2 regions of the Clavibacter tessellarius genome follow, and region 1 is predicted to be linked to the other one. Evidence: predicted binding sites of a transcription regulator. Region 1 holds the regulator's gene; the other holds the start of a gene.
The links. Region 1 encodes HspR, which represses chaperone genes until heat shock. Its sites were predicted from a motif close to AAGTTGAGTCNNNNNGACTCAACTT; they were not measured.

Region 1 (15,372 bases):
GCGCGCCGCCCGCCTCGCCCGACGGCAGGCCGAGGAGCCCGGATGCGCCGGGCGTCCCGAAGTCGAAGAGGAAGAGGCCGAGCAGCAGCGCGAGCAGCACGATGCCGCCCACGTAGCCCATGCCCCAACCGAGGCCGGACACGCGCCCGACCGTGCGCGGCGTGCTCACCTGCACGAGCATCGCGTTGTAGTTCACGCTCGCGAACTCGAAGAACACGTTGCCGGTCGCGAGCAGCACGGCGCCGAGCCACAGGTACGACGGCACGGGCTCCACGAAGACCATGCCGAGCATCGCGAGCACCACGATCCCGGTGTTGATCCCGAGCCAGAGCCGTCGCCGCCCGGATCCGTCGGAGCGCTGCCCGAGCACGGGCGCGAGCACCGCGATGAGGAGGCCCGCGAGGGTGAGCGCGAGCGAGATGACGCCGGACGTGTCGGCCTTCGCGGCCACGAGCGCCGGGTTCCGGGCGTCGTCCCCGGCGGCGGCGACGATGGCCGGATCCACGAACAGGCTGCTGGCGAGGTACGTGCTGAAGACGAAGGTGGTGACCACCGCGTTGAAGGCCGCGGACCCCCAGTCCCACAGCGCCCACGCGGCGACGCGTCGGCGGGGCGGGGCGGCGGGCTCGTCGATGCGTCCGGGCGCGGTGGTGCTCATGCTCGCAACCTAGTCGGTGGACGTGTCGCGGCAGGGTCGCCGGGCGAACGGACCCGCCCCTACGCTGGCCCGATGGACGGACCCCTCGACGGCGGGAACATGAACCGCGTCGAGCGCGAGGGCGACACCGTCCTCCGCGACGCCGGCCCCTGGACCCCGACCGTGCACCGCTACCTGCGGCACCTGGCGCTCGCGGGCGTCGACGGGATCCCCGAGCCGCTCGGCGTCGAGGGCGGCCGCGAGCGGCTCACGTTCCTCGACGGCACCGTGCCCGTCTACCCGCTGCCCGACTGGATCTGGGCCGACGACGTGCTCGTCCAGGCCGGCCGGCGCCTCCGCGAGCTGCACGACGCCAGCGTCGGCTTCATGCTCGGTGGCGCCGTGTGGCAGTCGGAGGTCAAGGTGCCCGCCGAGGTGATCTGCCACAACGACTTCGCGCCGCACAACCTCGTCTTCGCCGACGGCCGCCTCACCGGCGTGATCGACGTGGACATGTGCTCGCCCGGCCCGCGCATCTGGGACATCGCGTACCTCGCCACGCGCGCGGTGCCGCTCACGGGATCGACGCCGGAGGGCGCGCCCGGCATGGACGACGCCCGCCGCCGGGTGGCCCTGCTCCTCGACGCGTACGGATCCGACGCGACCTGGACCGACGTGATCCGCGTCGCCATGCTGCGCCTCCACGACCTCGCCGAGATGTCCGACGCCAAGGCCGACGAGCTCGGCAGGCCGCACCTCCGCGACGAGGCCGTGCTCTACCGGGCCGACGCCGCGCATCTCCGCCAGATCCTCGCCGCGGACCGCGCACCCGGAGGCTGAACGCCGACCCGGCGACCCGCCGACCCCTCGGGTCAGCGCCGGGGCCGCGGCCGGGGCCGGCCGACCGCCGCCCTCACCCGCGCGGCAGCAGCCCCGCGACCTCCCGCAGCACGTCCGCGTCCTCGTAGGCGAGCCCCAGGCCGATCGCCTCCGGTACCGGGAACCATGCCACGCGCTGCCCCTCGGTGAGCGCGATGTCCTCCGCCGGCACATCGAGCCGCGCCGTGAACGTGTGCTCCATCCCGTAGGAGCGCGTCCGCGTCATCAGGTGCGTGACCTCCGCGGGCGGGATCCGGGCGCCGAGCTCCTCCTCCACCTCCCGCACGATGCACGCGAGCGGCGTCTCCGGCGGCTCGAGCATGCCGCCGGGCAGCGCCCACATCCCGGGGAACGGGATGGTCGGGATGTCGTCGCGCAGCTGCAGGAGGATCCGGCCGCTCCCGTCGACGAGCACCACCTGGCAGCCCTCGGGGAGCGCGGAGCCGTCGGTCACGGGGCCGTCGCCGCGTCCGGTCCGTCCATCGTGTGCGCCGTCATCGCGATCGCCGCGCGCGCGATGTCCTCCGCGGTCTCCTCGGATCCGAGCCCCGGCGACGCCCGCAGCGCCACCTCGGCAGCCGCGCGGTAGTCGGCCGCCACGTGCGCGAGCTTGGCGCGGCCGGTGTCGGTGAGCTCGAGGAAGACGCTGCGCCGATCCCGCGGGTTGGGTACGCGGTCGAGGAGCCCGGCGCCCACCAGCCGGTCGATCACCGCGGTCACGGCGCCCGTGCCCATGGAGATCTCGGAGGCGAGCAGCTTCGGGGTCATGCGGCCGAGGTCGCCGACGACGCTGATGACGGTCAGGTCGGTCGTGTTCATCCCGACGTCGTGGGCGATGCGCGTCCGCAGCTGCCGCTGCGCCGTCTCCACCATGTGCAGCGCGTTCGCGAGCGCGTCCACGGCCGCGGCGTCGCGGCGTCGCGGAGCGGTCTTCTCCGGGGTCATGGGCGGTGTCCCTGCGTCGGGGATCCGGGCGGATCCGGGTGCGGTCCAGCGACTGTAACGCGGCGCGAGGGGGCTCATCCGCTCCGCGAACGGCATGCCCCCCGCAGTGGGGGGATTGCGCGGAATCTGAGTAGCTGTATATTCGAGTTACTTGCAAAGCGAGTCAAACTTCCTCCCCGGGCCCACCCCGCCCGTCCCACCCCGATCCGCCAGGAGCCAGAACATGTCGAACCACATCGCCCCCGCCGCCAAGACCAAGCGCGTCCGCTTCGCCCCCCTCGCCATCGCGACCGGCGTCGCCGCGGCCGTCCTCCTCTCCGTCTCGATGTCCGGCACGCTGTCGGGCTTCGTCGCCTCGATCACCAACGACACCAACACGGCGGCCTCCGGCTCGCTCGTCATGCAGGAGTCGCAGGCCGGCGCCAACGGCGCCCCGACCGTCACCTGCCTCAGCACGAGCGCGGCGACCGGCGTCGACTCCAACGCCGCCACCTGCTCCACCATCAACAAGTTCGGCGGCTCGACCACGATGGTCCCCGGCCAGACGGTCACGAGCGTCGTCAACATCAAGAACGTCGGCACGTCGAAGGCCGCGACCTTCACGCTGACCCCGGGCGCGACCTGCACCCAGACCAAGAACGGCACGGTCAACGGCTCCGCCACCGACTTCTGCTCCAAGCTCAACGTCGTCATCACGGCCGCCGGCTCCACCGCGCCCGTCTTCTCCGGCACCGCCGCGACCCTCGCCGGCTCCTCCGCCAAGACGCTGACCGCCCTCGCCGCGAACGGCAGCACCGACTTCACGTTCGCCGTCACGCTCGACTCCTCCGCCGGCAACACGTACCAGGGCCTCGGTGCGTCGCTGCCCCTCACCTGGACCTTCGCGGCCTAGTCCCCGCACGACCCGGCGGGGCCGCCACGGCGGCCCCGCCCTCCGCGCGACCATCCCCACGCGCGCCCATCCCCATGAGCCCCTGACCCGGGAGGTGCCCCATGACCGACATCCAGGACCGCGCGACCGCCCCCGCGACCGCTCCCCTTCCCCCGACCGCCTCCGCGATCGACGCCCTCGAGATCGACGCCCTCGAGCTCGACCTCCTCGAGCTGGACCTCCTCGAGCTCGACGCCGTCGACCTCGAGCCCGTCGAGCGGGATGCCGTCGACCTGGACGTCCTCGTCACGGAGGAGGCGGACCTCGACCCCGCCTCCTCCGTCCTCCCCGCGCGCGGCGCCGCCCGCCGGGCCGCGCGCACCTCCCGCTCCGTCCGCCGCCGCACCGTCGTGATGTGGACGGCCACCGTCCTCCTCACGCTCCTCGTCGCGGCGACGCTCCTCTTCCAGGCCTCCGGCGGCCGCTGGTTCGTCGTGCAGACGCCGTCGATGGGCACCACGGCCCCCGTCGGCACGCTGCTGCTCACCACCCCCGTCCTCCTCGAGGACGTGCAGGTGGGCGACGTCGTCAGCTTCCACCCCTCCACCACCCCCGCCGAGACCTACACGCACCGCGTCATCGGGGTCGACGCCGACGGCCTCACCACCCGGGGCGACATCAACGGCGCCGTGGACCCGTGGAAGACCGACCAGGAGCACCTCGTCGGCGAGGCCACGACGATCCTCCCCGGCTTCGGCTGGCTCGCGAAGGGCCTGCCGCTGATGCTCGCGGGCCTCGTGATCGTGATGATCCTCACCCGCCTCATCGGCTCGCCCACGCACCGCGCCTCGATGCGCATGCTCGGCGGATCCCTCGTCGCCGCCTTCACCGTCTTCCTCCTGAAGCCGTTCGTCGGCCTCGTCGTCCTCGACGCCGTGACGGCCGGCAGCGACGTCCGCGCCACCGTCGTCAACACCGGCCTGCTGCCCATCCGGGTCGCGGCCGAGGGCGGCACCGCCACCTCCGTCGTCTCCGGCGCGGTCGGCACGATCACCGCCCCCGCCGGCGAGGCCGGGAAGTTCCACGACATCTCGTCCACGCTCGACCTGCCGCTCTGGGGCTGGGTCGTCTTCTTCGGCCTCTGCGCCGTCCCCCTCCTCTACACGCTGGTCGTCGGCCTCCCCGCCGAGGAGGAGCGCCGCGCATGAGCGTCGTCGCCCGCCTCCTCGGCCGCGCATCCGCCGCGGACGCTCGCCCCCGCCGCGCCCCGCGCCTCGCCGGGATCGCGGCCGCCGTCTCCGCGGCCGCCCTCGGCGCCGTGCTTCTCCTCGCGCCGGGCACGAACGGCGCGTACACCGCCGCGATCACCAACACGAACAACAGCGCCGCCTCGTCGGCCGCGTTCTTCACCTGCTCGAGCGCGTTCGCGGCCGACAAGGCCAACGCCGTCTTCGCCTACGCGCTGAACGAGGCGAGCGGATCCACGACGGCCACCGACGCCGCGACCGGCGCCTACCCCGGCACCTACCGCGGATCCATGACCAGCACGAGCGTCAGCCCGCAGGCCTGCCCCCGCGACGCCGGCGGCGCCTACACGCTGAACGGGTCCACGAGCCAGCTCACCAACTCGCTCATGGCGCAGGGGCCCTCGACCTTCAGCACCGAGCTCTGGTTCAAGACCACGGTGAAGGGCGGCAAGCTCATCGGCTTCGGCAACTCGGCCACCGGATCCTCGTCGGCCTACGACCGCCACACCTACGTCTCCACGACCGGGCAGCTCGTCTTCGGCACCTACAACAACGGCTACCAGACGCTCACGAGCCCGGCGAACGTCGCCGACGGCGCCTGGCACCACGTGGTCTCGACCATGTCGCCGAGCACGGGAATGATCCTCTACGTCGACGGCGCGCGCGTCGCCGGCAACACGGCGTTCACCGCGCCGGAGAGCAACACCGGCTACTGGCGGATCGGCTACGACAACACGTCGGGTTGGCCGAACCCGGGCAACAACTACTTCACGGGCAGCATGCGCTTCGCCGCGCTCTACAAGACGGCGCTCACGGCGACGCAGGTCAAGGCCCACTACGACGCCGGCCGCTGACCGGCTTCGGACGCGAGAGGAGGGACGGCCGTCGGGCCGTCCCTCCTCGTGTGTGCGTGCGTGCGTGCGTCGGATCAGCTCGCGGGCACCACGTCCCAGTGCTCGCGGATGAGGCCGCCGTCGACGCGGAAGACGTCGGCCGCGAGGTACGGGTCGTCCGCCTTCGCGCCGACCGGCTGCGAGAGGATCCAGACCAGGTCGCCGTCCGAGATCGAGACCACCGCCTGCTGCGCCGGGAACTGCGCGCCGCCCGAGAAGAACGCCTTCAGCGCGGCCGTGCCGTTCGCGGCGACGGTGTTGTGCTGGAGGTACGCCGGGTCGAACGAGCGGTCGAGCACGCTCGGGTCGTGGTCCTTGAAGAGGGTGTCGTAGGCGCTCACGGCCAGCTGCCGGTTCGCCTCCTCCTGCTCCTCGGTGGGCGCCGGCTTCCCGGCCGATCCCTGGTAGAGGTCGCTGAACATGGTGTTCGTGTTGCCGCTCGCGGGCGTGCCCTGCGGCACCGGCTGGTCGAACGACCAGTGCTCGTCGATCTGGCCGTTCGGAGCGACGCGGAACACGTCGAGCGCCGCCTCGCCGGTGCGCTCGTCGTCCGGGTTCGCGGTGATCTGCCAGTGCACGGCCACGAGGTCGCCGTCGGCGCCGATGTGCTTGACGACGGCCTGCGCGCCGGGGATGCGCGCGTGCGCCTGCACGAACTCGTCGAGCAGGCCGCCGGGGCCGGCCTTCGACCCGTGCGAGGTGGCGTCCGGGGCGACGGCCGCGATGACCGCGGACTGCGCGGCCTCGCTGGTCGGATCCGGGAACGCGGCGGCGATCAGCTTCGAGACGGCGTCCGCGTTGGCCGACTCCGTGGCGGAGTCGGTGCGGTCGGCCGTGGTGCCGCCGTCGCCCGCGGGAGCGGTGGCGACGATGGGGGAGGCGTCGGTGGCGGGGTCGGCGGAGGCCGCGGAGGATCCGGCGGCCTGGCAGCCGGCGAGGACGACGACGCCAGCGAGCGCGGCGGTGCCGCGCGCGAGCAGGGACACGGGAGTTCGTTGAATGCTCATGCATCCACGATGGGGGTGGTGGCTGGGAAGCTCCGATGTGCATGGACGGCCCGCTGATCGGGAGATCCTGTTATGCGCGACGCCCGCGGTCGAGGTGGACGGGCGGGGGCCTGGCCCCCGGCGGACAGCCGCCCCGCCGGATCCCGCGTCCGTTCCGAATTGAGTGGACCGGGTCCCGAGTCGCCCGGCAGGGGCCCCCTCGCTGCGCATGCGAGGGGGCTTCCCTGCGTGCGGCGTCGCGATCCGCCGGGCGCACGAGGAACGGCCCGGCGTCGTGGGCCGGGCCGTTCCTGGTGCTGCTGCGGGGGTCGAGCCCCGGGTGGGTGCTACTTGGTGTTGACGGTGATCTTGGCGATGCCGACGACGAGCTGGTCGGTGACGGCCGTGGTGCCGAAGGTGCTGTTCAGCAGCGACGCGGCGTCGGGGCTGACCTTGACCGTGGTGCCCTCGAGGACGGCGTTGTCGCCCTCCATCGCGAGGGGCTTCAGGGTCGTGCCGTCGAGGTTGAAGATGTAGACGTCCTTCATGACCTCGCCGTCGCCGACCTGGACCGAGCCGGTGAGGCGGCTGGTGCCGGGGTCGATGACGAAGTCGGTGAGCTTCACGACGGTGGAGCCGGCGGTGAGGCTGATGCCGGAGCCGGAGTGGTCGATCTCGCCCTGGACGTAGGGGCGGTAGGACTGCTGCGGGTCGAAGTACTTCACGTTGCCGCCGGTGATGGGGAACGCGAGGGTGCCGGTGGCGCCGTCGAGGGTCGCGGTGCCGATGACGCCGGGCGTCAGGCCCAGGGTCGTGAGGGCGCCGGTGAAGCCGGAGTCGAGCGTGACCTTCGTGTCGACGCCGGTCAGGGTCGGGATCGACGCGAGCGGCGTGGGGTTCGCCTCGGTCGTCGCGGTCGCGGCGGGCTTCGAGGACGACGATCCGGAGTCGGCGGTCTGCGGCGGCGTGGAGCACGCGGCGAGCCCGACGACGAGGAAGCCGGCGGTGGTGAGGCCCAGGAGGGACTTCGAGATGTTGCGCATGGTGGATCCTTCGGTCGGGGCGGCCGAGCGGCCGCCGGTTGGAGTCGACAGGGCATTCGGCACCCCTCCCGAAGTCGATGGGTCCGTGATGCGAACGTGACCTGATCGGCCCTCTCCTGGGAGTTGAGCCGCTTGCGCTCAGGTTCGGCGGATCCGACTTGACGCCGGACGGGGCTCCGGTAGAGTTGAGTCATCGCGGCTCAAGTAGCAACGCCGCTGACGAAGCGGCACCGCGAGCGAGACTCCGCGGCTCACCCCGCGTCACCCACGAAGCGACCCCGTGATCCGGGCGCCGCGGCAACAGAAGGAGAACACCCCATGGCTCGTGCAGTAGGAATCGACCTGGGTACCACCAACTCGGTGGTCTCGGTCCTGGAGGGCGGAGAGCCCACCGTCATCGCCAACGCCGAGGGCGCGCGCACCACGCCGTCCGTCGTCGCGTTCACCAAGGACGGCGAGGTGCTGGTCGGCGAGACCGCCAAGCGCCAGAACGTCACCAACGTCGACCGCACCATCTCGTCGGTCAAGCGCCACATGGGCACCGACTGGACCGTCGGCATCGACGACAAGAAGTACACGTCGCAGGAGCTGTCCGCCCGCATCCTCGGCAAGCTCAAGCGCGACGCCGAGCAGTACCTGGGCGACTCGGTGACCGACGCGGTCATCACCGTCCCCGCGTACTTCAACGACGCCGAGCGCCAGGCCACGAAGGAGGCCGGCGAGATCGCGGGCCTCAACGTGCTGCGCATCATCAACGAGCCGACCGCGGCGGCCCTCGCCTACGGCCTCGACCGGGGCAAGGAGGACGAGCTCATCCTCGTCTTCGACCTCGGCGGCGGCACGTTCGACGTGTCCCTCCTCGAGGTGGGCAAGGACGACGACTTCAGCACCATCCAGGTCCGCTCCACCGCGGGCGACAACCGCCTCGGCGGCGACGACTGGGACCAGCGCATCGTCGACCACCTCGTCAAGCGCTTCAAGGAGTCGACGGGCGTCGACGTCTCGAACGACAAGATCGCCAAGCAGCGCCTCAAGGAGGCCGCGGAGCAGGCGAAGAAGGAGCTCAGCTCCTCCACCAGCACGAGCATCCAGCTGCCCTACCTCTCCCTCACGGAGAACGGCCCGGCCAACCTCGACGAGACGCTGACCCGCGCCAAGTTCGAGGAGCTGACGAACGACCTGCTCGAGCGCACCCGCAAGCCCTTCGAGGACGTCATCCGCGAGGCCGGCGTCTCGGTCGGCGACGTGGCCCACGTGGTCCTCGTCGGCGGATCCACCCGCATGCCCGCCGTCGTCGACCTCGTGAAGAAGCTCACGGGCGGCAAGGAGCCCAACAAGGGCGTCAACCCGGACGAGGTCGTCGCCGTCGGCGCCGCGCTCCAGGCCGGCGTGCTGAAGGGCGAGCGCAAGGACGTCCTGCTCATCGACGTCACCCCCCTGAGCCTCGGCATCGAGACCAAGGGCGGCATCATGACCAAGCTCATCGAGCGCAACACGGCCATCCCGACCAAGCGCAGCGAGACCTTCACCACGGCCGACGACAACCAGCCGTCCGTCGCGATCCAGGTCTTCCAGGGCGAGCGCGAGTTCACCCGCGACAACAAGAACCTCGGCACCTTCGAGCTCACCGGCATCGCGCCGGCGCCCCGCGGGATCCCGCAGGTCGAGGTCACCTTCGACATCGACGCCAACGGCATCGTGCACGTGTCCGCCAAGGACAAGGGCACCGGCAAGGAGCAGTCGATGACCATCACGGGCGGATCCTCGCTCGGCAAGGAGGACATCGAGCGCATGGTGCGCGAGGCCGAGGAGCACGCGGCGGAGGACAAGACGCGCCGCGAGCAGGCCGAGGTCCGCAACAACGCGGAGCAGCTCGCCTACTCGATCGACAAGCTCATCAAGGAGAACGACGACAAGCTCCCCGAGGACGTCAAGTCCGAGGTCCAGGGCGACGTCGACGGCCTGAAGAGCGCCCTCGCCGGCGACGACGAGGCCGCGGTCAAGACCGCGTTCGACAAGCTGTCCGCGAGCCAGACCAAGCTCGGCGAGGCCATCTACGCGCAGGGCCAGCAGGAGCAGGCCCAGGCGGAGACGCCCGAGGGCGCGCCCGAGGCGAAGAAGGACGACGAGGACATCGTCGACGCCGAGGTCGTGGACGAGGACGAGGACAAGAAGACCGACCGATGACCGAGGACACCGCGAACGGCGAGGGCCGCGTGCCCGACGACGCCACGCCCGAGGACGAGGGGGCCGAGCGGTCGGCCTCCTCGGCCCCGGCCGGGCCCGACGCCACGGCGGACGCGGCGGCCGACCAGGCCTCCGTCCCCGGCGTGGACGGCGCGTTCGTCGAGGCCGAGGGCCCCGACGTCGAGACGACCGACGCCATGGACGAGGAGCTCCAGGACCTCATCGAGCAGACCCGGAACGAGCCCGTCGAGGGCGACTCCGAGCACCTCGCGGACCTGAAGCGCGTGACCGCCGAGTACGCGAACTACCGCAAGCGCACCGAGGCCAATCGCGAGATCGAGCGCCAGCGCGCGGTCGGCGACGTCGTGAAGGGCATCCTCCCGGTGCTCGACGACCTCGACCGCGCCGAGAAGCACGGCGACCTCGCGGAGGGCGGACCGCTCACCGCGATCGTCGCCAAGCTGCGGACGAACGTGGAGCGCATCGGGCTGGTGAAGGTGGGCGCCGTGGGCGACGCCTTCGACCCGCAGGTGCACGAGGCGATCTTCCAGAAGCCGAACCCCGAGGTCCAGGTGGACACCGTGGCGGACGTCGTCGAGAGTGGCTACTACATCGGCGAGACGCTGCTGCGGGCCGCGAAGGTCGTCGTCGACAAGCCGGAGTAGCGCCATCGACCGCAGCATCGATCCGGCTGCACCCACCCCGGTCCGGGCGCCCGCACGCGCGGGCGCCCGGACCGGGTCGTGCGGCACCCACCACGAGAAGAAGAAGGGAGGCGTCTGATGGCCAGCCAGGACTGGTTCGACAAGGACTTCTACAAGGTCCTCGGAGTGTCCAAGGACGTCTCGGAGGCCGACCTCAAGAAGGCCTACCGCAAGCTCGCCCGGCAGTACCACCCGGACAGCAACCCGGATCCGTCGGCCGAGGCGCGCTTCAAGGAGATCAGCGAGGCGAACGCCGTGCTGTCCGACAAGGAGCAGCGCCGCGAGTACGACCAGGTGCGCGCGATGGGATCCGGCGCCCGCTTCAGCGCGCCCGGCGCCGGCGCCCAGGGCGGCGGCTTCGAGGACGTGTTCGGCGGCATGTTCGGCCAGCAGGCCGGCGGCCGCGGACGACGTGCCGGGTTCGGATCCGGCCAGCCGCAGTACGGCCAGGGCGGGTTCGAGGACATCCTCGGCGGCATGTTCGGCAACGGCGGCTTCGGCCAGTCGACCGGCGGCTACCGCGGGTACGGCGCGCCCACCAAGGGCCGCGACGTGACGGCGTCGACCACTATCGACTTCCTCACCGCGGTGCAGGGCGACGTCGTGCGCCTGCAGGACTCCGACGGGCGCCCCATCACGGTGCGCGTGCCGGCCGGGGTCACCGACGGGCAGAAGATCCGCCTCGCCGGCAAGGGCGAGCCCTCCGGCGACGGCGGCGCGTCGGGCGACATCATCCTCACCGTGCACGTGCGCCCGCACCCCGTGTTCGAGCGGGACGGGCTGAACCTCCGCGTCAACGTGCCCGTCACGTTCCCGGAGGCCGCGCTCGGCGCGACCATCGAGGTGCCGACGCTCGGCGGCGACCCGGTGCGGCTGAAGGTCACGCCGGGCACGTCCAGCGGCAAGGTCCTGCGCGTCAAGGGCCGCGGCGTCACGACCGCGAAGGGCACGGGCGACCTGCTCGCGCGCATCGAGGTCGCGGTGCCGTCGCGCCTCACCGACGCCCAGCGCGTGGCGCTCGACGCGTTCGCCAGCTCGGGACCCGTCGAGGACCCGCGCGCCGACCTCCTCGAGCGGGCCAGGAGCTGACGTGGATCCCCGCGACGCGATGGACGAGGACGCCCCCGTCTTCGTGATCTCCGTGGCGGCGGAGCTCTCGGGCATGCACCCGCAGACGCTCCGGCAGTACGACCGCCTCGGGCTCGTGTCGCCCACCCGCACGGCCGGGCGCTCCCGCCGCTACTCGATGCGCGACATCGTGCAGCTGCGGGAGGTCGCCCGGCTGGGCGCGGAGGGCGTGAGCCTGGAGGGCATCGCGCGGATCCTCGAGCTCGAGAACCAGGTGTCCGAGCTCCGCGGCCGCGTCCGCCAGCTCGAGTCCGCGCTCGCGGACGAGCTGCTCTCCCGGCCCGGCCGCCGCGTGTTCGCGGCCCGCGGCGACGGCGACGTGGTGTCGCTGCGCGCGGGCGTGCGGCCCTCGCGACAGACCGAGGTCGTGCTCTACCGCGCGGCCCTGGCCGGCCCCGGCGACGACCGGGACGCCGGCGGGCGCGACGCGCGGTGACCAACGCCACCGGATCCGCGGCGACCGCCGACGACCTCCTCGACCTGGGCGCGCTCCGGCGCCGGCCCGACGTCGAGGCCGAGAACCTCTTCGCGGCCGACGCCGCGGATCGCCTGCTCCTCGACGAGCTGCTCGCGCTCCTCGCGGATGCGGCCGCCGCCGGTCGGCCCGTGACGCCCGACGAGGTCGTCGTGGTCGGCGACCAGTACGGCGCGCTCGCGCTCGGGGCCGCCGCGGCGCTCCGGCGTGCGGGGGCGACGGAGCCGATGCGGATCCGCGTGCACCAGGACGCGCTCGTCTCCGAGACGGCGCTCGACCTCAACGCCCGGGACCTCGGCACGACCGTCGCGTTCGCGCACCACGGGCTCGACGAGGCCCTCGCCGTCGGCGCCCGGGTGGTCCTCGCGCGCCTCCCGCGCAGCCTCGACGCGCTCGACGAGTGGGCCGGCGTGGTGGCGCGCGCGGCGGCCGACGACGTCACCGTGCTCGCGGGCGGGCGGATCAAGCACATGGCGCCCGCGATGACCGACGTGCTCCGCCGGTCCTTCGGCGACGTGCACGCCACGCTCGCCCGGCAGAAGTCGCGCGTGCTCGTGGCGCGCGGGCCCGTGCGCGACGCCGCGGCCGACGCCTTCCCCCGCCGCGAGTCGCACCCGGACCTCGGCCTCGAGGTGCGGGCGCACGGCGCCGCGTTCGCGGGCGCGCGCATCGACATCGGCACGCGCTTCCTGCTCTCGTTCCTGCCGGACCTGCCGGCGGATGCGCGCAGCGCCGTCGACCTCGGCTGCGGCACGGGCGTCATCGCCTCGGCCGTCGCGCTCGCCCGGCCCGGCATGCGCGTGATCGCGACCGACCAGTCGTGGGCGGCCGTCGCGTCGGCCCGCGCCACCGTCGCGGCGAACGGGCTGGGGGAGCGGGTGACCGTGGTGCGCGACGACGCGGGCTCGACCGTGCCCGACGGGTCCGTCGACCTCGTGCTCCTCAACCCGCCGTTCCACACGGGCGCGACCGTGCACGCGGGCCTCGCCGAGCGCCTCTTCCGCTCCGCCGCCCGCATGGTGCGCCCCGGCGGCGAGCTCTGGACCGTGTACAACAGCCCGCTCGGCTACCGGCCGCAGCTCACGCGCCTCGTCGGGCCGACCCGCGAGGCGGGACGGAACGCGAAGTTCACGGTCGCCGTCTCGACGCGGGCGGATCCGCGGGCCTAGCCTCGGGCCACCGCCGGCGGCCGCCCGGCGCCGCGCCGCCCGCTCACCGAGGAGCCGCCATGCCCACCTTCCGCACCCGCGTCCTGCAGGCTCGCGTGAACGCGACGGGGCTGCCCGTGCCGCCCGAGGCGCTCGACGAGCTGGGCGCCGGGAAGCGGCCGGCCGTGGTCGTGACCGTCGCGGGCCACTCCTACCGCACGACCGTCGGCACCATGGGCGGGCAGCACCTGCTGCCGCTGAGCGCCGCGCATCGCACCGCGTCCGGGATCGCCGCCGACGACGAGGTCGAGGTCACGATCGAGCTCGACGCCGTGCCGCGCGACGCCGTGCTCCCCGAGGAGGTCGCCGCCGCGGGTCAGGGACCCGTGGTCAGGACGCCGCGCCTCCGGACGTCGGCGGATCCAGCACCAGCAGGTCGCCGATCTCGCAGTCGAGCGCGCGGCACACCGCCACGAGCGTGGAGTAGCGCACCGCCCGCGCCCGGTCGTTCTTCAGCACCGACAGGTTCACCTGGCTGACCCCCACGATCGCGCTGAGCCGCGTCAGCGTCATGCCGCGCGCGGCGAGCAGCTCGTCGAGCCGGCAGTGCACGCCGGTGGGGCCGTCGTCGTCGGCCGCCATCAGACGAGGCCGCGGGTGTCGCGCTGCAGCCGCTCGCCGTGCTCGACCACGAGGCCCACGATCATCAGGGCGAAGCCGAGGGCGATCGTCGAGAGGTCGACCTCGGCGACCACCGGCCAGAAGCCCTCGAGGCCGTCCAGCGGGTCGTTGAGCTCGCCGCCGACGAGCCACGCGACGCCCGTGCCCACCGCCAGTGAGAGGAGCGCCGCGATCATCACCGTGCCGCCCGCGAGCGTGACCACGAGGCTGACGCGGCGGGCGAGCGGATCCGGCCGGAGCAGCCGCCGGGCCAGGATCGCGACCGTGCCCGCGAGCGCGAGGCCGACCGACGCGTCGAGCGCGATGCGGACCACGTGCATCGCGACGATGCCGTCCGACAGCTCGCCGACCGCGACGTCCGCCGTGCGGTAGGCGCCGGAGCGCAGGTCGGCGGATCCGGCGTCGGCGCGCGCGGGGAGGTCGCCGCGCATCTCGAGCGAGGTGCGGACGACGCCCGTGCGGATCGTCTCGACGGCGACGAGGGCGGCGCTCACCGCGACCGCGAGCATCACGAGCAGCGCGACGACGAACGCCAGCCGGAGCACGAGGCGCGTGCTCTGCGCGGCGACGGCGGGTCCGGCGGTGGAGGTGCTGCTCATGGTGGCGTCCTATCGATCGTCGTTGCAACGAATGTCGATAGGGTCCCACGGGCGCGGGGCGGTGTCCACCCCGCAGCGCGCGCGGATCAGACCGGGTGCGAGCGGAACCACTCCAGGAGCCAGCGGGCCCGCGACGGCGCGTCCGGGCGCGCGGCGGCCTCGGCGGGCCGGTCCAGGAAGTCGTCGTAGCCGTCGAGGCGGGCGACGGTCGCGTCGTCCACCGTGCGGAACGCCATCTTCCAGGCCGGGAACGCCCGCTCGGTGATGGACTCGTCGAGGAGCAGGCGCACCTCGGTGTGCCGGGTGTCGGCGGCGATGACGGCGAACACGTCCCGCACCGCGTCGTCGGGCCCCTCGAGCACCTGCATGAAGCGCCCGTCCCGATGCAGGAGCATGCCGGTGAGCCCGGATTCCTCGTTGTTGCGGACGCACTGGTGCAGGAGCTCCGCCAGGTCGTCGTCGGTCAGGTCCCGCGTTGCGGTGCTGGTGTAGACGGTCGTGCGCATGGATCCCCCTCGTGCTTCCCTCCATCCTCGCGCGTCCGAGGGCTCATCGGGGGCACCGGCGTCTCCTCGGTGCGCCGCGGGGACAGGGGCCGGGCCCGGGGAGGAGCGACCGCGCCGGGCGGGCGGAGCGGGCCGGGTGTCGCGCCGGACGGTGCGATGGCTCGGTGCGACGGCCCGGCGCGACCGCCCGGTCAGGCGTCCCGGCCGCCCAGGGTCCAGGTGCGGACGTGCTCCCAGGTGAGCGTCGTCCACCAGCGGCCGGACCAGTCCGGGCTCGCCGTGCGGTACATGACCACCGTGTCGCCGAGGAACCCGTCGGGCACGGGCTGGTCGAGCCCGCGGATGAAGTCGCCGACCTCGTCGTGCAGGTCGGGGCGCACGAGGAGGTCGTGCGAGGCCAGGGAGAGGTGCGCGCGGAAGCGCGCGGGGTCGAACGAGTGGTG
Region 2 (15,372 bases), 1.0 Mb from region 1:
CCGAGGTGCGCGGAGGACGCGACGCCCGGGACCTCGGGGACGGGGCGGAACGCGCCCGCCTGGCCCTGGGCGACGTCGCGCCAGCCGAGCATGTGGCTGACGAGCGTGCCGACGGCGAGGTCGTCGGAGCGGGACTCGACGACGCGGCCGACCGCGGATCCGGTCATGGTCTCGTCGAGCTGGAAGGGCGGCACGTAGGACGGGACGTCGTTCATGCGGCCGCGCATGTAGGGGTCGACGGAGATAAACTCGTTCTCGACGCGGACCTCGCCGTCCTGGAGGTCGGGCAGGTCGACCTCGACGCGGCGGACGTCGTCGGGGGTGGGCTCGCCGGTGGGGCGCTTCGCCAGCTGCCACTGGATGCTGCGTGCAGACATGGGTCTCCTTCGTTCTCGGGTGCGGGCGGTCGGACGGCCGACCCGCGGCGCTCGTGGCGCGGCCCCACCCTTCCACCGCCCGCTGGATGCGGCACCCAGCGAGCCGTGGCCTCGTGACGGGGCGGCCGGGCGCGTCGCCGCGTCCGCCGCCGCGTCGGGCACCCGCGGGTCGCGGCTAGGCGGCCGTCGCGGTCGCGCGGCTCGCGACGTGCGCGGCGAGCACGTCGCGCACGCCCGTCCACGTGTGGTCGCCGAAGCGCTCGCGGTCGACGCGCAGGAGCTCCGCCTCGCCGCTGTACATGCTCACGAGGTACTGCATCCCCTGCCAGGCGGGGAAGGCCTCCTGCTCGTCGCGGCCCACCCGGCGCATGACCTTGCTCGTCGCGGAGAGGGCGCCCGTGGATCCCGCCCACTGCAGCGCGAAGGGCGTGCCGGTGACCTCCGTCATGATCCGCGCGAGCTCGCGCGCCGTGACCCGGTCGCCCGCGACCTCGACCGCGCGGGGCGCGTCGTCGTCGAGCGCCACGAGCGCGACCACGCGCGCCGTGTCGTCCTTGGTCGTGAAGTCGAGCACCTGGTCCGCGGACGACCAGTAGAGGACGCGGCGCCGGTCGAACAGCACGATGGGCGCCTGCCCGGTGAGCATGTCGGCGAAGGCGCCGATGAACACCGAGGTCGCGCGCACCGGCGCCGCGTCGAGGTCGGCCGCGAACTCGCGCCGGAGCTCGAAGTTGCGGTTGCTCCCGGGGGTGACCCGGCGGTAGTCGGCGGAGTAGTCCGAGGGGATGAAGCGCGGGACGCCGGCGGCGACGGTCGCCGCGAGGAGCGCGCGCTGCGCTCCGACGATCACGGCGCGGGCGCCGCTGACGGCGGAGACGACGACGCGCGCGCCGGCCACCGCGCGGATCAGCGCGGCCCGGTCGGTGTAGGCGGCCTCGACGACCTCGACGCGGGGATCGTCGCCCCACGCCTCGGCGGCCGCGGTGCTGCCGGGGCGGGTGAGGACGCGGACGCGGGCGCCCGCCACGAGGAGCTCGCGGACGATGCGGCGGCCGATGTCGCCGGTGGCGCCCGCCACGACGACGGGGCCGGATGCGGATGCGGGGGAAGAGGTGGTCACGAGGGTTCTCCGTCTCGAGGGGTGCGGCGCGCCGGTCGGCGCGAACGATGGGGGGCGGCGACGGGCTGCTCGAGGCGCTCCGCGTCCGCGTGCTCGGCGGCGGGGCCGGCGGGCTCGCCGACGCTGAGGGCGACGCGGGCGAGGAGGCGCCGGAGGGCGACGCGCTCGTCGGGCGCGAGGTCGCGCATCAGGCCGTCCTCGACCTCGCCGAGCGCGACCCGGGCGGTCGCCAGCAGGGCGCGTCCGGCATCCGTCGCGACGACCTGCCGGATCCGGCGGTCCCGCGGATGCGGCTGCCGCTCGACGTGCCCGCCCGCGGCGAGCGCGTCGATCACGTACGTCATCTGCGTCTTGTCGATGCCGAGCCGCTGCGCGAGCGCCAGCTGCGACGAGGCCTCCTCCGTGGTGATCGCGACGAGCACCTGGTACCCGCGGGGCCCGCCCGGGACGTCGGCCACGGCGGTCTGCGCCGTGCGCACGAACCCCTGGTAGACGGCCTGGATGGACCAGCCGAACTGCGTCTCGATGCCGCCGGAGCCCCAGTCGATGCCGGAAGCGTCCACGTGGGGGTCGGCGCGGTCGTGGGCGCGGGTCGCGGCGAAGGAGGTCATGGGGAGATCATATCCAGCGGAGATCGTCTGTCGCAAATACGATCTCGGCGCGCGACGGATGATCGAGGCAGGAGCGCCGCCCGGATCAGCCCCCGAACGGCCGCAGCGACACCGACTCGATCGTGCCGTCGCGGGTCTGGTCGACGACGAGGCGCACGGCGCGCGCGACCGACGCGGGCTCGAGGTACCGCGTCTCGTCGTACTCGCCGCCCTCCTTCGCGCGGAGCTCGCGCTGCATGTCGGTGGCGACGCGGCCGGGGTGCACGCTCGAGACGCGCACGCCGTGCGGGCGCTCCTCCTCGCGGAGGGCGTCGCCGAGCGCGCGGAGGGCGAACTTGGATCCCGCGTAGACGCCGCCCGTGGGGTTCGCCGTGAAGCCGGATCCGGAGTTGACGAGCACGACCTGCCCCTTCGCCGCACGGAGCGCGGGCAGGAGCGCGCGCGTCACCTCGGCGACGGCGAAGACGTTGACCTCGAAGACGCGGCGCCACTCGTCCACCGGCGTCTCCGCGACGGCGTCCCCGCCGATCACGCCGGCGGAGTGCACGAGCACGTCGAGGCAGTCGAGGCCGGGCACGAGGTCGGCGAGGCCACCCGCGGCGAGGTCGGCGGCCCAGCCGACGGCGTCCGGCAGGGAGGCGGCGAGCGCGTCGACGGCGTCACGGTCGCGGCCGTGCACGATCACGCGGTGCGTGCGGCCGAGGTCCTCGGCGACGGCGCGGCCGATGCCGCGGGTGGCTCCCGTGACGAGGGCGACGGGGCGGGCGTGGTCGGTCATGGATCCTCCTGGGTCGCGGTCCCCCAGGCTACCGACGGCGTCCGGCCATCCCGTCGGGAGCGCTCCGGAGCATGACGTAGCGTGAAGGGACCGGCGGCCGCGAGGCGCGTCGTCCGCAGCCGCCCGAGAGGATCCGCCCGTGCACGCCCGCTTCCCCGCCAGCCTCGAGGTGCTGCGCCAGGAGGCCCGCGACGAGCTGGACGCCGTGATCGAGCACTGCTGCCGGAACGGCGACGACCCGTGGGAGGTCATCCCGCAGCTGCCGACGGTGGACGAGCACGTCGTCGCGACCCTCCGCCAGGACGCGCTCGAGGCCGAGGGGATGGCCGAGGAGCTCGCCCGCGTGCGGCATCCGTCGACCGAGCCCAGCGTCGTGGCGCGCTTCGAGTACCGGCTCCTGCGCGGCATCGCGCTGGAGCACCCCGACCTCTCGCGCGCGGTCTGGACCCTCATCGGCCGCATGGAGCGCGACCTCCGCCGACGCTGACGAAGAGGTGGTGAGAGCCACATTCGCCGTCAGCGAACGCCTTGGCACTCCCCTAGGCCGAGTGCTAATCTGATCGCAGTTGAGCCGAGAGGGCTCAACCCACAGATCATCGATCAGAGGAGTCGAGCATGAACATGGCCTTCGATCCGTTCCGCGAGCTGGACCGCGCGATGGGCGCGCTGGCCGAGACCCGCCAGGCGAACCGGCCGATGCCCATCGACCTGCACCGCGAGGGCGACACCTACGTGCTGGCCGCCGACCTCCCGGGCATCGACCCGGGTTCCGTCGACATCGACGTGGACGGCCAGCTGCTGACCATCCGCGCCGAGCGCACGCTCGCCGGCGACCAGAACGTGCGGTGGCTGACGCGCGAGCGCGTGGCCGGCACGTTCCTCCGCCAGCTGACGCTCGGCCAGGGCATCGACACGGAGCGCATCTCGGCGCACTACGCGAACGGCGTGCTGAGCGTCACCATCCCCGTGAGCGAGCGCGCGAAGCCGCGCAAGATCGCGGTCACGTCCGACGAGCCGCAGGGCCAGGAGGGCCGCACGCTGACGGTGGAGCAGGGCGCGCACGCCGCGAGCTGATCCGCCCGGGCGCCGCATCGGCGCCGACACGACGAGGAGCCGTCGTCCGCATCCGCGGGCGGCGGCTCCTCGTGCGTCCGCGCGCGCGCGGCCGGCCCGTCGCGTCAGCCGATGCGCGGCCGCAGCCCCCGATGGATCGCGAGCGGGTTCCGCAGCGAGCCGTGGATCTGCATGACCGGCGCCTGCAGGTCGACCATCCGCCGGTTGTCGCGCAGCTGCAGCCGGTTGAGGCAGGAGCGGTCGAAGGACGGCGTGAACAGGTCGAACCGGGCGACGCGGTCCGCGAGCTCCGGGTGCGCGCGCTCGTGGTCGGCGAGGGCCTCCGCCGCCACGCGCCACAGCCCGTCGGGGCCGAGGTCGTCGCGGTCCTCGACGAGCGCGGCGGCGAAGCGGAGGAAGCCGTCCATCACGTCGGTGAAGACCGTGAGGGTGCGCTCCTCCTCGGGGATGTCGAGGCGGATCCGGCGCACGTCCTCCGGCAGCTCGCGCTCCATGTCGAAGAGGGCGACCTCCTCGGCGATGTCCTTCATCAGCACGCGCACGACGACGTGGTCGCGCAGCACGAGGATCACGTTCTCGCCGTGCGGCATGAAGGCGAGGTCGTGCGCGAGGAGCGCGTGCGCGAGCGGCACGAGGTAGGCGTCGAGCCAGCGACGGATCCACGCGGGAGCGCCGATCCCCGACGCGTCGATGAGCGCGCCCAGCACGGTGTCGCCGTGGGCGTCGACGTGCAGGAGGCTCGTCATGCTCATCAGCCGCTCCCCCTCGGCGAGGCCCGGCACGGGCGACTCCCGCCAGAGCGCCGACAGCATCTTCCCGTGGGAGTGGCCGGGCGGCAGCGCGGAGTCGACCCGGGCGTCCCGCACGCCGACCGACGCGACCTCGCGGAGGATCCCGAAGCCCCGCCGCGCGAACTCCCCGTCGCCCGTCACGAGCGCGTGCACCCAGTCGTTGATCGCGGGGGTCACGGCCATGTACGCCGGGGACAGCCCGCGCGTGAAGCCCATGTTGAGGATCGACAGCGACGTCTTCACGTAGCAGCGCTCCGGGGTGGTGCGGTTGGCCCAGGTGCGGATCGACTGCTGCGCGCCGTACTCGTCGTCGCCCGTGCCGAGGAGCACGATGTCGCGCGTCGCGACCAGCCCCGCGAAGGTGACGGTGACGACGTTCTCCCACTGCCACGGGTGCACGGGAACGAGCACGCGCGCGGCCGGGTCGACGCCGAGGTCGGCCATCCGGGCGCGGAACCGCTCGCGGACGACCGGGCCGAGCTCCGCGTCGAGGAACGCCTCCCGGTCGAGGCCCTCGACGGCGGCGAAGTGCGCGAGGCGCTCGTGCACGGCGAGCCAGAGGATCCGCACGTCCTGCCCCGCCTCGGGCGCGTACCGGTCGTGGTCGTCGAGGTCGAAGCCGATGCGGCCGTTGGTCGCGACGAAGCAGGGGTGGCCCTCGTCCATCGTCGACTCGACCTCCGCGTACGACGCCGTGAGGAGGCCGCGCGCGTCGGGAACGTCGCGGAGGCGGGAGAACGCGGCGGCCGAGAGCGTGCTCTGGATCTCGTCGAGGTAGACGGGCAGGACCTCGTCGGTGATCCCGAGGCGGTCGCGGAGGTCGAGCACGAGGTCCACGGCGTCGAGCGCCGCGGGCTCCCCGTCGACCGTGCGGCGGATGCTCGCCTCGTCGACGTCCCAGTGGTCGAGCTCGAGGACCCGGGCCCGGTACGCGTACGCGCTCCGGCCGTCGGCGCTCGCGACCCGGTACTCGGCCCACCGCCTCGGGTCGTGCGGGGTGCGGGGCGCGCCGGGTGCCCGCTCCGGATCCACGCGCTCGGGTTCGACGAGCAGCTCGTGCGCGAACTCAGCGAGCGCCTTGCGCACGAGGTGGCGCGTGGCGGCGGCCCAGGCATCCGGGCGGAGGTGGTCGGCGCGGTGGACGCGGGGATCCGGCTCGGCGGTCCTCGACGCGGCAGCCGGCCGGGCCTCGGTGTGGGTGTCGAGGGGGTGGTCGTGGGTGAGGGTCATGTCGTGTCCATCCGTCGGGGAGGCGTGCAGGAGGGCGTCGTCGCGCGTGGCGACACTGAGGAGCGCGTGCTTCGAGCCGAGGTCGACGACCCGGAGCGGCCGGAACCCGACGAGCTCGTTGAGGCGCTGGATCCGGGTGTTGCGCACGTCCGGCTCGACGACGAGGCGCCGTACCGCGGGATCGCGCAGCAGGTGCGCGACCACGTGCCGCATGACGGCGGTCGTGAAGCCGGGCAGCGGGTCGCCGGCCGGCGGGGCCACGAGCAGGTGCATGCCGCGGTCGCCGGGCAGGGGGTCGAGGTGCGCGCCGACGGGGTCGTCGGCCGGGTCGTAGGCCTCGACGAGGAACGCGGGGACGCCGTCGTGCAGGCCGATCCAGGCCTCGCGCGCCGGATCCGCGTCGATCGACGCGTACTCGGCCCGCACCTCCTCGAGCGTCGCGTGCTCCATCTGCCAGAAGCGAGCGCGCGGCGCCGTGACCCAGGCGTGCACGAGGGCCGCGTCGCCGTCGGGATCGAGCGGGCGCATCGCGAGCGGGAGGCGGGGCTGGAACACGAGGTCCGGGTCGGCCGCGGCGGGCGCGGGCGCGCTCACGCGAGCACCCCCGATCCGGCGACGGGCGCGTCCTCCGGCAGCCCGAACTCCTGGAACGCGATCCGCTCCTCCACGGCGTAGTCCTCGCGCCCCGTGATCGCGCGGAGGATCCGCGAGTTGCGGTGCGCGGTCATCCCGAGGTCGGGCGCGACGAAGCCGTGCGTGTGCACTTCCGCGTTCTGCACGAAGAGCGTGCCGGCGTCGTCGACCGTGTGCTCGCGCGCCACGTCGAGCCGGCCGCGCGCGTCGCGGTGCACGCGGTCGCCGAGCCCGTCGAGGATCCCGGGGGCCGACGCGTCGTACCCGCTCGCCATGATCACCGCGCCCGTGGGCCAGTCGCGCTCCGCGCCCGTCTCCGCGTGCCGGAGCCCGAGGACCGCACCGCCGTCGGGCGTCGCGCGCGCCGAGACGACCTCCGCGTTGGTGAGAAGCCGCGTCGGCACGCCGGATCCCGCGTCACCGCCGGCCCCGAGCCGCCCCTCGGCCCGCAGCGCGTCGAACGCGAGCCGCTTCCGGTAGAGCGTCTGGAAGACGTCGTCGATGAGGTCGGAGTCGATCCCCTTGTAGAGGTTCCGCTGCTCGCGCAGGAGCACCTCGCGGGCGCCCGCGGGCAGGCCGAAGAAGTGGTCGCTGTACTCGGGGCTCGTCATCTCGAGCGTGAGCCGCGTGTACTCGAGCGGGAAAAACCGCGGCGAGCGCGTGATCCAGTCGAGCCGGTAGCCGCGGGAGTCCACGTCCTCGAGGAGGTCGCGGTAGATCTCCGCCGCGCTCTGCCCGCTGCCGACGACCGTGATCGCGTCCCGCTCCTGCAGCGCGTCCTTGGCGCCGAGGTAGCCGGAGCTGTGCACGACGCCCGGGAGGTCGCGCACGGCCTCGGGCAGCCAGGGCGGAGTTCCCACGCCGACGACGAGGTTCCGTCCGCGGTGCACGTGCGCGACGCCCGCGGCGTCGACCGACTCGACGACGTACGCGCCCGCGGCCTCGTCGAAGGAGACCGCCCGCACGTCGCGGTCGAGCTCGATCCCCCGTGCCCGCTCCGCCGCCCACCGGCAGTAGGCGACGTACTCGCTGCGCAGGACGAAGAAGTCCTCGCGGATGTAGAAGGAGTACAGCCGCCCGGTGTCCTTGAGGTAGGCGAGGAACGAGAAGCGCGAGGTCGGATCCGCGAGCGTCACGAGGTCGGCGAGGAACGGCGTCTGCAGGTGCGCGGTCGGCAGCATCATGCCGGGGTGCCAGTCGAAGCGGGGCTTCCTCTCCAGCACGACGAGGTCGAGGTCGAGCGGATCCGCGAGGCACGCGAGCCCGAGGTTCGCCGGGCCGAGGCCCACGGCGACGACGTCGTGGACGCGGTCGGGGGCGGCGCTCATCGGGTCGCCTCCGCCGAGGTCACGGGCGCGGGCGCGGGCGCGTGCGCGGACTCGTGCGCGGTCGCGGTCACGGTCGCCTGCGCCGCGTCGTCCAGCCCGGCGTCCAACGCGTCGCCCGCCGCCACGACCATCCCGAGGATCTCGCGGATGTGCGCGTCCGTCGTCGCGGGGTTCAGCAGCGTGAGCTTCAGGTGCGCACGTCCGTCGACGCGGGTCGCGGCGACCATCGCCCGGCCGGAGTCCTGGATCGCCTGCCGGATGCCGCGGTTCACGGCGTCCGAGCGGATCCTCGCGCAGGTCCCCGCGGACCCGTCCCGCTCAGCGGCTGGCACGTACCGGAACACGAGCGCGCTGATCTCGGGCCGCACCACCACCTCGAGCGCCGGATCCCGCCGCATCGCGAGCCAGGTGCGGTCGGCGAGCGCGATGACGTCGTCGAGCATCCGCCCCACCCCGTCGGCGCCCACCGTGCGGAGCGTGAGCCACAGCTTCAGCGCGTCGAAGCGCCGCGTGGTCTGCAGCGACTTGTCGACCTGGTTCGGGATCTCCTCGTGCGCGCGATCCGCCGGGTTCAGGTAGTCGGCGTGCAGCGTCGCGTGCCGGAGCGAGCGGCCGTCGCGCACGATCAGCGCGCTCGAGCTCACGGGCTGGAAGAACGTCTTGTGGTAGTCGACCGTCACGGAGTCGGCGTGCTCGATCCCGTCGAGCAGGTGCCGGTGCGCGAGCGAGGTGAGGAGCCCGCCGCCGTACGCGGCGTCGACGTGCAGCCGGATGCCCTCGCGGCGGCAGACGTCGCCGATCGCGGGCAGCGGGTCCACGCTGCCGAAGTCGGTCGTGCCCGCGGTCGCGACGACCGCGATCGGCAGGAGGCCCGCCGCGGAGCAGCGCGCGAGCTCGCGCTCGAGGGCGTCCACGCGCATCCGCATGGCGTCGTCGGCGGGCACGCGGATGACCGCGTCGGGCGCGAGCCCGAGGATCCGGGCGCTCTTCTCGACGCTGAAGTGGCCCACCTCGCTCACGAGGATCCGCATCCGCTGCCGGTCGTCCATCGACAGCCCGTGCAGGGCCGCCGCCTCGTCGCGCGCGAGGAGCAGCGCCTGCAGGTTCGACTGGCTGCCGCCGCTCGTGAAGACGCCGTCCGCGTCGGCGCCGAGGCCGATGCGACCTGCCGTCCAGTCGATGAGCGACCGCTCGATGAGGGTCGCGCCCGCGCTCTGGTCCCACGTGTCCATCGACGTGTTGACGCTCGAGAGGATGAGCTCCCCCGCGATGGCCGGGATGAGGATCGGGCAGTTGAGGTGCGCGACGTACGACGGGTCGTGGAACCAGACGGCGTCGCGGAGGTAGAGGTCGTCGAGCTCGTCGAGGGCGTCGTCGAGCCCGCCGAGCGGGCGGTCGAGGTCGAGCCCGGCGAAGGAGCGGCGGAGGCGGTCGGGCGTGATCCCCGTGAACGGCCCGTCGGCGCGCCGGGCGGCGGTGCGCACGTGGGCGGCGGCCGACCGGAGGGCGGCGTCCCAGCCGGGGAGCGTCCGGTCGGAGAACAGCTCGGCGGCGGGGTCCGGATCCGGCGCGATGGCGGCCGGACGGTCGTCGACGAGGGTCGAGGCGGTGGGGAGGGAGGCGTGCGGAAGAGGAGACATGGGTCCTTCGCGGTCGAGGTGGAGCCGTGTCCGGGTCACGAGCTGGCGTGCGAGTTAGGTAAGGCTCACCTACTATCGGGGTGGTCGGGCGCGAACGCAACCCGGCCGACGCCGACCCGCGGGGACCCTCCGCGGGGCGCTCGCGTGACCCCGATTCGGGGGCGCGGTCGGGCTCGTCGGCGCCCGTCAGCGCTCGTAGGGTGGGGGCATGAGCGACGCAGACGACCCGACCGACGGCATCCGCACCGGGCGCGGCCCCGGCGATCCCGACGGGCTGGTGACGGTCGACGACGTGGTCGCGGCCGACGGCGCTCCCGCCGGCGTCGGCGACGCGGTCCGCGAGCCGGAGGGCACGGGCTACGGGCACGCGGAGGAGGACACCCTCGAGGTGGAGGACGCGGAGCCCGCGAGCGCCGAGTACCCGGAGGTCCCGGATGCCCGCTCCGTCACCGCGGCCGACTCGCACATGAGCGCCCCGGCCGACGACGCCGCCGGCCACGTCGACCCCGAGGGCCGCTGACATGGCGGATCAGGCAGCGGACGCCCCGCGCCACCCGCTCGCCGAGCCCGCGCCCATCGACGCCGACTCGATCGCCGAGCACGCGGAGGCCGCCGAGGAGGACGCCCGCGAGGACGCTCCCGACCCGTTCGGCGAGGGCCCGGACGACCAGTGATCCGCCCCAGGCGGCCCCGTCCCCCGCCCCCGGGGACGTCACATGAGCGTTGCCTGAGCGCCACCACACAGCCCTCGGGGCCGAGCGTAGCGTCGAGCGCATGGACACCGACGACCCGCGCCTCCAGCCCGCGGACACCTCAGACACCCGGCAGGACAAGGACTTCATCTCACCCAGCGAGGACGACACGCAGGTGAAGCAGAGCGAGCAGATCGTCGAGAGCGAGGGCGTCTCCGACGACGTCCCCGCCGCCGCGGACGACGTGCAGGTGCTCCCCGGCTCGGGCGGACCCGACGACGTCGGCGAGATCGAGGTCGACCCCGACGAGCTCAACCTCAGCGGCGACTCGATCCCCGGCCACCCCAAGCCCGAGGCCGGTGAGTGACCGTGACGGACGCCACCTCCACCACGCCCGCTGACGACGCCACCGGCGACGACACGGCCCTCGACACCGAGGCGATGGCGCACGACACCGTCGTCAACGACGCCGTCGCGGGCGAGACCGTCCTCCCCGACGCCGACGAGCCCGTCGAGCAGATCGACGAGGACGACGCCGTCGCGGCCGCCGACGCCGAGCCCGAGGCCGACGCCCTGGGCGTCGACGGCGAGGCCGAGCCCGCGCTCGCCCCGAACGACCTCGCCGGCCAGGACATCGACCTGGACGACACTCCGCCGAGCTGACGCCCGGCACCCACCCTTCCCCGCAGCACGCAGCACCCAGAACCAGGAGAGCCATGAGCACCGACCAGTACACGTTCCAGGACCCGACCAAGATGTACGCCGACATCGAGCCGAAGGCGCAGCAGCAGGACGGGCCCGGCCTCGACGCCGACCTGGACGCGAGCGCGGATCGCGGCGAGAAGACGTACCGCGGATCGAACCGCCTCGAGGGACGCAAGGCCCTCGTCACCGGGGCCGACTCCGGCATCGGCGCGGCCGTCGCGATCGCCTACGCCCGCGAGGGCGCCGATGTCGCGCTCTCCTACCTCCCCGAGGAGGAGGAGGACGCGAAGAAGGTCGTCGCCCTCATCGAGGAGGCCGGCCGCAAGGCCGTCGCCATCCCCGGCGACATCGCCACGGCGGAGTTCAGCCGCGAGCTCGTCGCGAAGGCGGTCGAGGGCCTCGGCGGCCTCGACATCGTCGTCAACAACGCCGGCAAGCAGCAGAACGTCGACGCGCTCGAGGACATCTCGGACGAGGAGTTCGACCTGACCTTCAAGACCAACGTCTACGCGATGTTCTGGATCACCAAGGCCGCGCTCCCCCACCTCAAGCCCGGCTCGTCGATCATCAACACCTCGTCGATCCAGGCCTACGCGCCGTCGCCGAACCTCGTGCACTACGCGACGACCAAGGCCTCGATCAACGCGTTCTCGAAGGGACTCGCCGGCCAGCTGGCGCCCAAGGGCATCCGCGTGAACGTCGTCGCGCCCGGCCCCATCTGGACGCCGCTGCAGACCGCGGGCGGCCAGCCCGAGGACGCGCTGCCCGAGTTCGGCGAGCAGACCCCGCTCGGCCGCGCCGGCCAGCCGGCCGAGCTCGCGCCCGCCTACGTGTTCCTCGCCTCCAACGAGTCGAGCTACGTGATCGGCGAGACGCTCAACGTGAACGGCGGCATGCCGACGCCGTAGCGGCACGCGCTCCGGCGCATCGCATCACCGCCCGACGCCCGGGCCGGCCGACTGGTCGGCCCGGGCGTCGCCGCGTCCGGACGCCGGACGCGCACCGGAATAGGGTCGGGAGATGACCGGCACCCCGGCCCGCGTCGGCGGGAACGTCCTCGCGGGGCTCGTCTCCGCCGTCCGCCTCGTGCGTCGGCCCAGGCCGCTGCATCCGCACGGCGTCGCCCTCGGGGGGACGCTGACGCCCGTCGCGGGGCGTGCCGCATCCGGTCTCGCGTGGCTCGACGGGCTCGACGCCCAGCTCGACGTCGACGCCCGCTTCTCCCGCGGCGGCGGCCTCCCCGCGGCGCTGCCCGACGTGCTCGGCCTCGCGCTGCGGATACCCGACGGCGGCGGCACCACGGTCGACCTGCTGCTCGCGTCCACGGGCCTCTCGCCGATCGGCCGGTTCCTCCTCGCGCCGCGGCGCGCGCTCTCCGGGGCGCGGCTCACCACGCTCATGCCGTACCGCGGATCCGCGGGGCCGGTGCTCGTCGGCGTGCTGGTGGACGCGGATCCGCCGTTGCCCGCCGGCGCCGCGGACCTCGGGCGGGCGCTCGCGACCCGGTCGGTCGGGATGCGGCTCGTGCACGCGACGCCCCGCGGCCGGTGGCACGTGGCGGCGCGCATCGAGCTGGGCCATGACGAGACCGGTCCGCTCGACACCGCGACGCGCGCCGATCCCGTGCTCGCCGCCCCGCCCGGGGACACGACCTACTCGTGGACGCGCCGGCTGCGGGCGCCGGGCTACCGGGCGGCCCGGCGCGGCCGACCGGTCGCGTCCCGGCATGCGGCGCAGGATCCGGACGCCTGACGGGAAGCGGACGACCGGCGCGATGGTGATCGGTAGGCGGCCGTCAGGCGCTCATGGACGCAGGACGGGCCGGAGGACATCCCCCGGCCCGTCCGACACGTCGGATGCGTCAGGACTTGCGGCAGCGCGAAAGCTGGATGTAGGGGATCACCGCATCCATGCCGTAGGACTGGCACTCGTCGTCGTCGACCGCGTTGGTCGTGAGGAACAGCTTCTCGATGCTCTTGATGCACTCGTGGCCGAGGTGGTATGAGCGGCACACGTCCGCGGCGATGCCGTACGGACCGCTGGCGTAGTTGCGATCGAAGTACTTCGGAGCGATGTACAGCCGCCCCGTGGGCAGGCGCCGGGCGGCGCTGCTGATCGGAGATGACATGGGTGCTCCTTCTGCGCGCGAGATTAGGGGATCGCGGCGGATCGAGACGCTAGTGGGTCGTCGGGGCCGGGCCGTGCGCCCGGACCGCGCCTGTGCACTCGACCCCCGGCCTCCGGCCCCGGTCCGCGGGCCTCCGGACGACCCGCTGCGCATCCGGGCGGATCCCGGCGTGCATGCCGAGCGGGGACGGGCGCATGACCCGGGGACGACGGGACGGGCCGGAGGAGGAGACCTCCGGCCCGTCGGACCGTGCGGAGAGCGCCGACGCTCAGGAGGAGCCGGAGGGGTCCCGGCCGGGTGCGTGCCGCGCGACCGTCAGCGGCCGCAGCGCGACTGGAAGGCGTCGGGGAACACGATGGTGTATCCGCCGGTGATGTTGCAGGTGCGCCAATCCACCATGCCCTGTCCACGCCGGAGGACGTAGGAGGCGACCGTCACGCAGGCCCTCCCTGTGTGGTTCGCCGTGCAGATCTGGACCGCGAGCTTGTCGGGGTCGGTCTGGCCGTACGCGAGTCGCGCGAGGTCGTACGGCGTGACGAAGAAGGAGCGGTTGACGAGTCCCGCCTGGCTCGCCGTGATCGAGCCGGCGTCCGCGGTGGAGGACGAGGTCGGCGCGGCGGGGGCGGCGGATGCCGAGCCGGCCGGGGTGGAGATGGAGACGCCGAGACCGACGACCGCCGCGAGGACGGCCGTCGCCAGGAGGCGGCGAGAGGTGCGTCGCGGGGTGGTTCCGGGGCGAGAGGGCATGTGGACTCCTTGTGGTCCGCGGCGACCGTCGCCGGGGAGCGATCGAACCGTAGCGATGCGCCGCGCCGCGCCGGACCTCCTGTGGACGGGCGCCGCCGTGCCGGTGCGCACCGGTGCGGGGACGGACGCCTGACGAGGGCCCAGCCCGTGTCGTGGCACGCGGAACGGGCCGGAGGAGATCCTCCGGCCCGTTCCCTCCGTCATCCCGTCAGCAGCGTGAGCGCCGGATCCCGCGGACCATCGCACCCACGACGCGGGCCCGGCGGTCGTCGTGGTCCGGCACCGGCCGGATGCGCCTCCGTCACCGGCCGCAGTGCGACCGGTGCGTCGAGTAGTACGAGATGGTGAAGCCCTGACCGCGCTGGCACGTGCGCGGGTCGGTCGTCCCCGGCCCGCCCTGGAGCACCAGGGTGAGCGACTTGACGCAGGCCAGACCCGAGTGGAATTGGGTGCACACCAGGCCCGCGAGCGCGCGGGGCTGGAGCGTCCCGGACTTGATGTTGTCGACCGCTCGCGGGCTGACGAAGAAAGTGCGCTCGACGGGATCCGCCTGGCTCGCCGCGATCGGGTCCGCCTGCGCCGCGGAGGACGAGGTGGACGCGGCGGGGGCCGCGGAGGCGGAGCCTGCCGGAGCGGACATCGACACGCCGAGACCGAGGACCACCGCCAGGGCGGCCGTCGCGAGCAGGCGTCGGGTCGTGGATCGGGGGGCGGTTCCGAGGCGAGAGGACATGGGTCTCCTTGTGATCCGCGGCGACCATCGCCGCAGGGCGGTCGAACCGTATCGACGCGCCGCCCTCCGGCGTGCCGCCTGTGCACGAGCGGGCGCGGACGCGGAGAGGGACGCCTTGGGGCGCCGACCATGTCCGTCGCGGCATCGGATCCGCCCGCCCGGCCTTGCCACTGCTCGCCCGCAGGCGTTGCCTGGGAGCAGAGCGCCGACGGCGGCGCCCCAACGGACGGAGACCCCATGCGGGAGCTGAAGCTCGTCGCGGCCATCGCGAAGATCGAGGACGCCGAGGCGCTCGACCCGATCGTGGATCGCGTGAAGGGCGTCGTCACGGCGCTGCTGAAGCCGCGCGCCCTCGCCGACCTGCTGCACGGCGTCCCGTTCGGGCATCCGCTGCACCCGGTCGCCGTGCTGATCCCCACCGGCGCGTGGGTGTCCTCCGCGGTCCTCGACGCGCTGCCGGGCAACGCGAAGGCCAGCCAGGCGCTCGTGGGCGTCGGGATCCTCAGCGCCGCGCCCTCCATCGTGTCCGGCTACGCGGACTGGTCGCAGCTGCACGAGCAGCAGATGCGCGTCGGCATCGTGCACTCCGCGGCGAACGCGCTCGCGACGGGGCTGTACGGCCTCTCCTGGATCCAGCGCGCCCGCGGCAAGCAGACCAGCGGCAAGGTCCTCGGCCTCGCGGGCCTCGGGCTCGTGTCCGCCGGCGGCTTCCTCGGCGGCCACCTCGCCTACCGCCAGGCGGCGGGCGCCAATCACGCCGAGGACGTGCCGCACCGCTTCCCCGC

Region 2: a site for HspR is predicted at 3,450-3,474, ahead of FGG90_RS06685 (Hsp20/alpha crystallin family protein). Genes of this name have one in related genera too.

The regions. Positions count from the first base shown of each region.
Region 1 covers NZ_CP040788.1:2,480,896-2,496,267, forward strand. The annotation lists gene FGG90_RS11670 (MFS transporter) at 1-658, opposite strand, end outside; gene FGG90_RS11675 (phosphotransferase) at 731-1,477, shown strand; gene FGG90_RS11680 (NUDIX hydrolase) at 1,551-1,970, opposite strand; gene FGG90_RS11685 (MarR family winged helix-turn-helix transcriptional regulator) at 1,967-2,461, opposite strand; gene FGG90_RS11690 (hypothetical protein) at 2,685-3,353, shown strand; gene FGG90_RS11695 (signal peptidase I) at 3,455-4,540, shown strand; gene FGG90_RS11700 (LamG domain-containing protein) at 4,537-5,433, shown strand; gene FGG90_RS11705 (nuclear transport factor 2 family protein) at 5,508-6,479, opposite strand; gene FGG90_RS11710 (hypothetical protein) at 6,806-7,501, opposite strand; gene dnaK (molecular chaperone DnaK) at 7,820-9,688, shown strand; gene FGG90_RS11720 (nucleotide exchange factor GrpE) at 9,685-10,353, shown strand; gene FGG90_RS11725 (DnaJ C-terminal domain-containing protein) at 10,471-11,481, shown strand; gene FGG90_RS11730 (heat shock protein transcriptional repressor HspR) at 11,501-11,956, shown strand; gene FGG90_RS11735 (class I SAM-dependent methyltransferase) at 11,953-13,164, shown strand; partial or broken gene FGG90_RS11740 (DUF1905 domain-containing protein) at 13,224-13,403, shown strand; gene FGG90_RS11745 (helix-turn-helix domain-containing protein) at 13,534-13,785, opposite strand; gene FGG90_RS11750 (hypothetical protein) at 13,785-14,423, opposite strand; gene FGG90_RS11755 (BLUF domain-containing protein) at 14,510-14,929, opposite strand; gene FGG90_RS11760 (2'-5' RNA ligase family protein) at 15,121-15,372, opposite strand, start outside.
Region 2 covers NZ_CP040788.1:1,455,489-1,470,860, forward strand. The annotation lists gene FGG90_RS06660 (NADP-dependent oxidoreductase) at 1-377, opposite strand, end outside; gene FGG90_RS06665 (NmrA family NAD(P)-binding protein) at 553-1,497, opposite strand; gene FGG90_RS06670 (MarR family winged helix-turn-helix transcriptional regulator) at 1,494-2,108, opposite strand; gene FGG90_RS06675 (SDR family oxidoreductase) at 2,194-2,886, opposite strand; gene FGG90_RS06680 (hypothetical protein) at 3,026-3,373, shown strand; gene FGG90_RS06685 (Hsp20/alpha crystallin family protein) at 3,502-3,960, shown strand; gene FGG90_RS06690 (GNAT family N-acetyltransferase) at 4,065-6,575, opposite strand; gene FGG90_RS06695 (lysine N(6)-hydroxylase/L-ornithine N(5)-oxygenase family protein) at 6,572-7,942, opposite strand; gene FGG90_RS06700 (pyridoxal phosphate-dependent decarboxylase family protein) at 7,939-9,582, opposite strand; gene FGG90_RS06705 (hypothetical protein) at 9,791-10,102, shown strand; gene FGG90_RS06710 (hypothetical protein) at 10,104-10,256, shown strand; gene FGG90_RS06715 (hypothetical protein) at 10,357-10,641, shown strand; gene FGG90_RS06720 (hypothetical protein) at 10,644-10,937, shown strand; gene FGG90_RS06725 (glucose 1-dehydrogenase) at 10,991-11,887, shown strand; gene FGG90_RS06730 (hypothetical protein) at 12,000-12,731, shown strand; gene FGG90_RS06735 (hypothetical protein) at 12,841-13,107, opposite strand; gene FGG90_RS06740 (hypothetical protein) at 13,423-13,854, opposite strand; gene FGG90_RS06745 (hypothetical protein) at 14,156-14,587, opposite strand; gene FGG90_RS06750 (Rieske (2Fe-2S) protein) at 14,825-15,372, shown strand, end outside.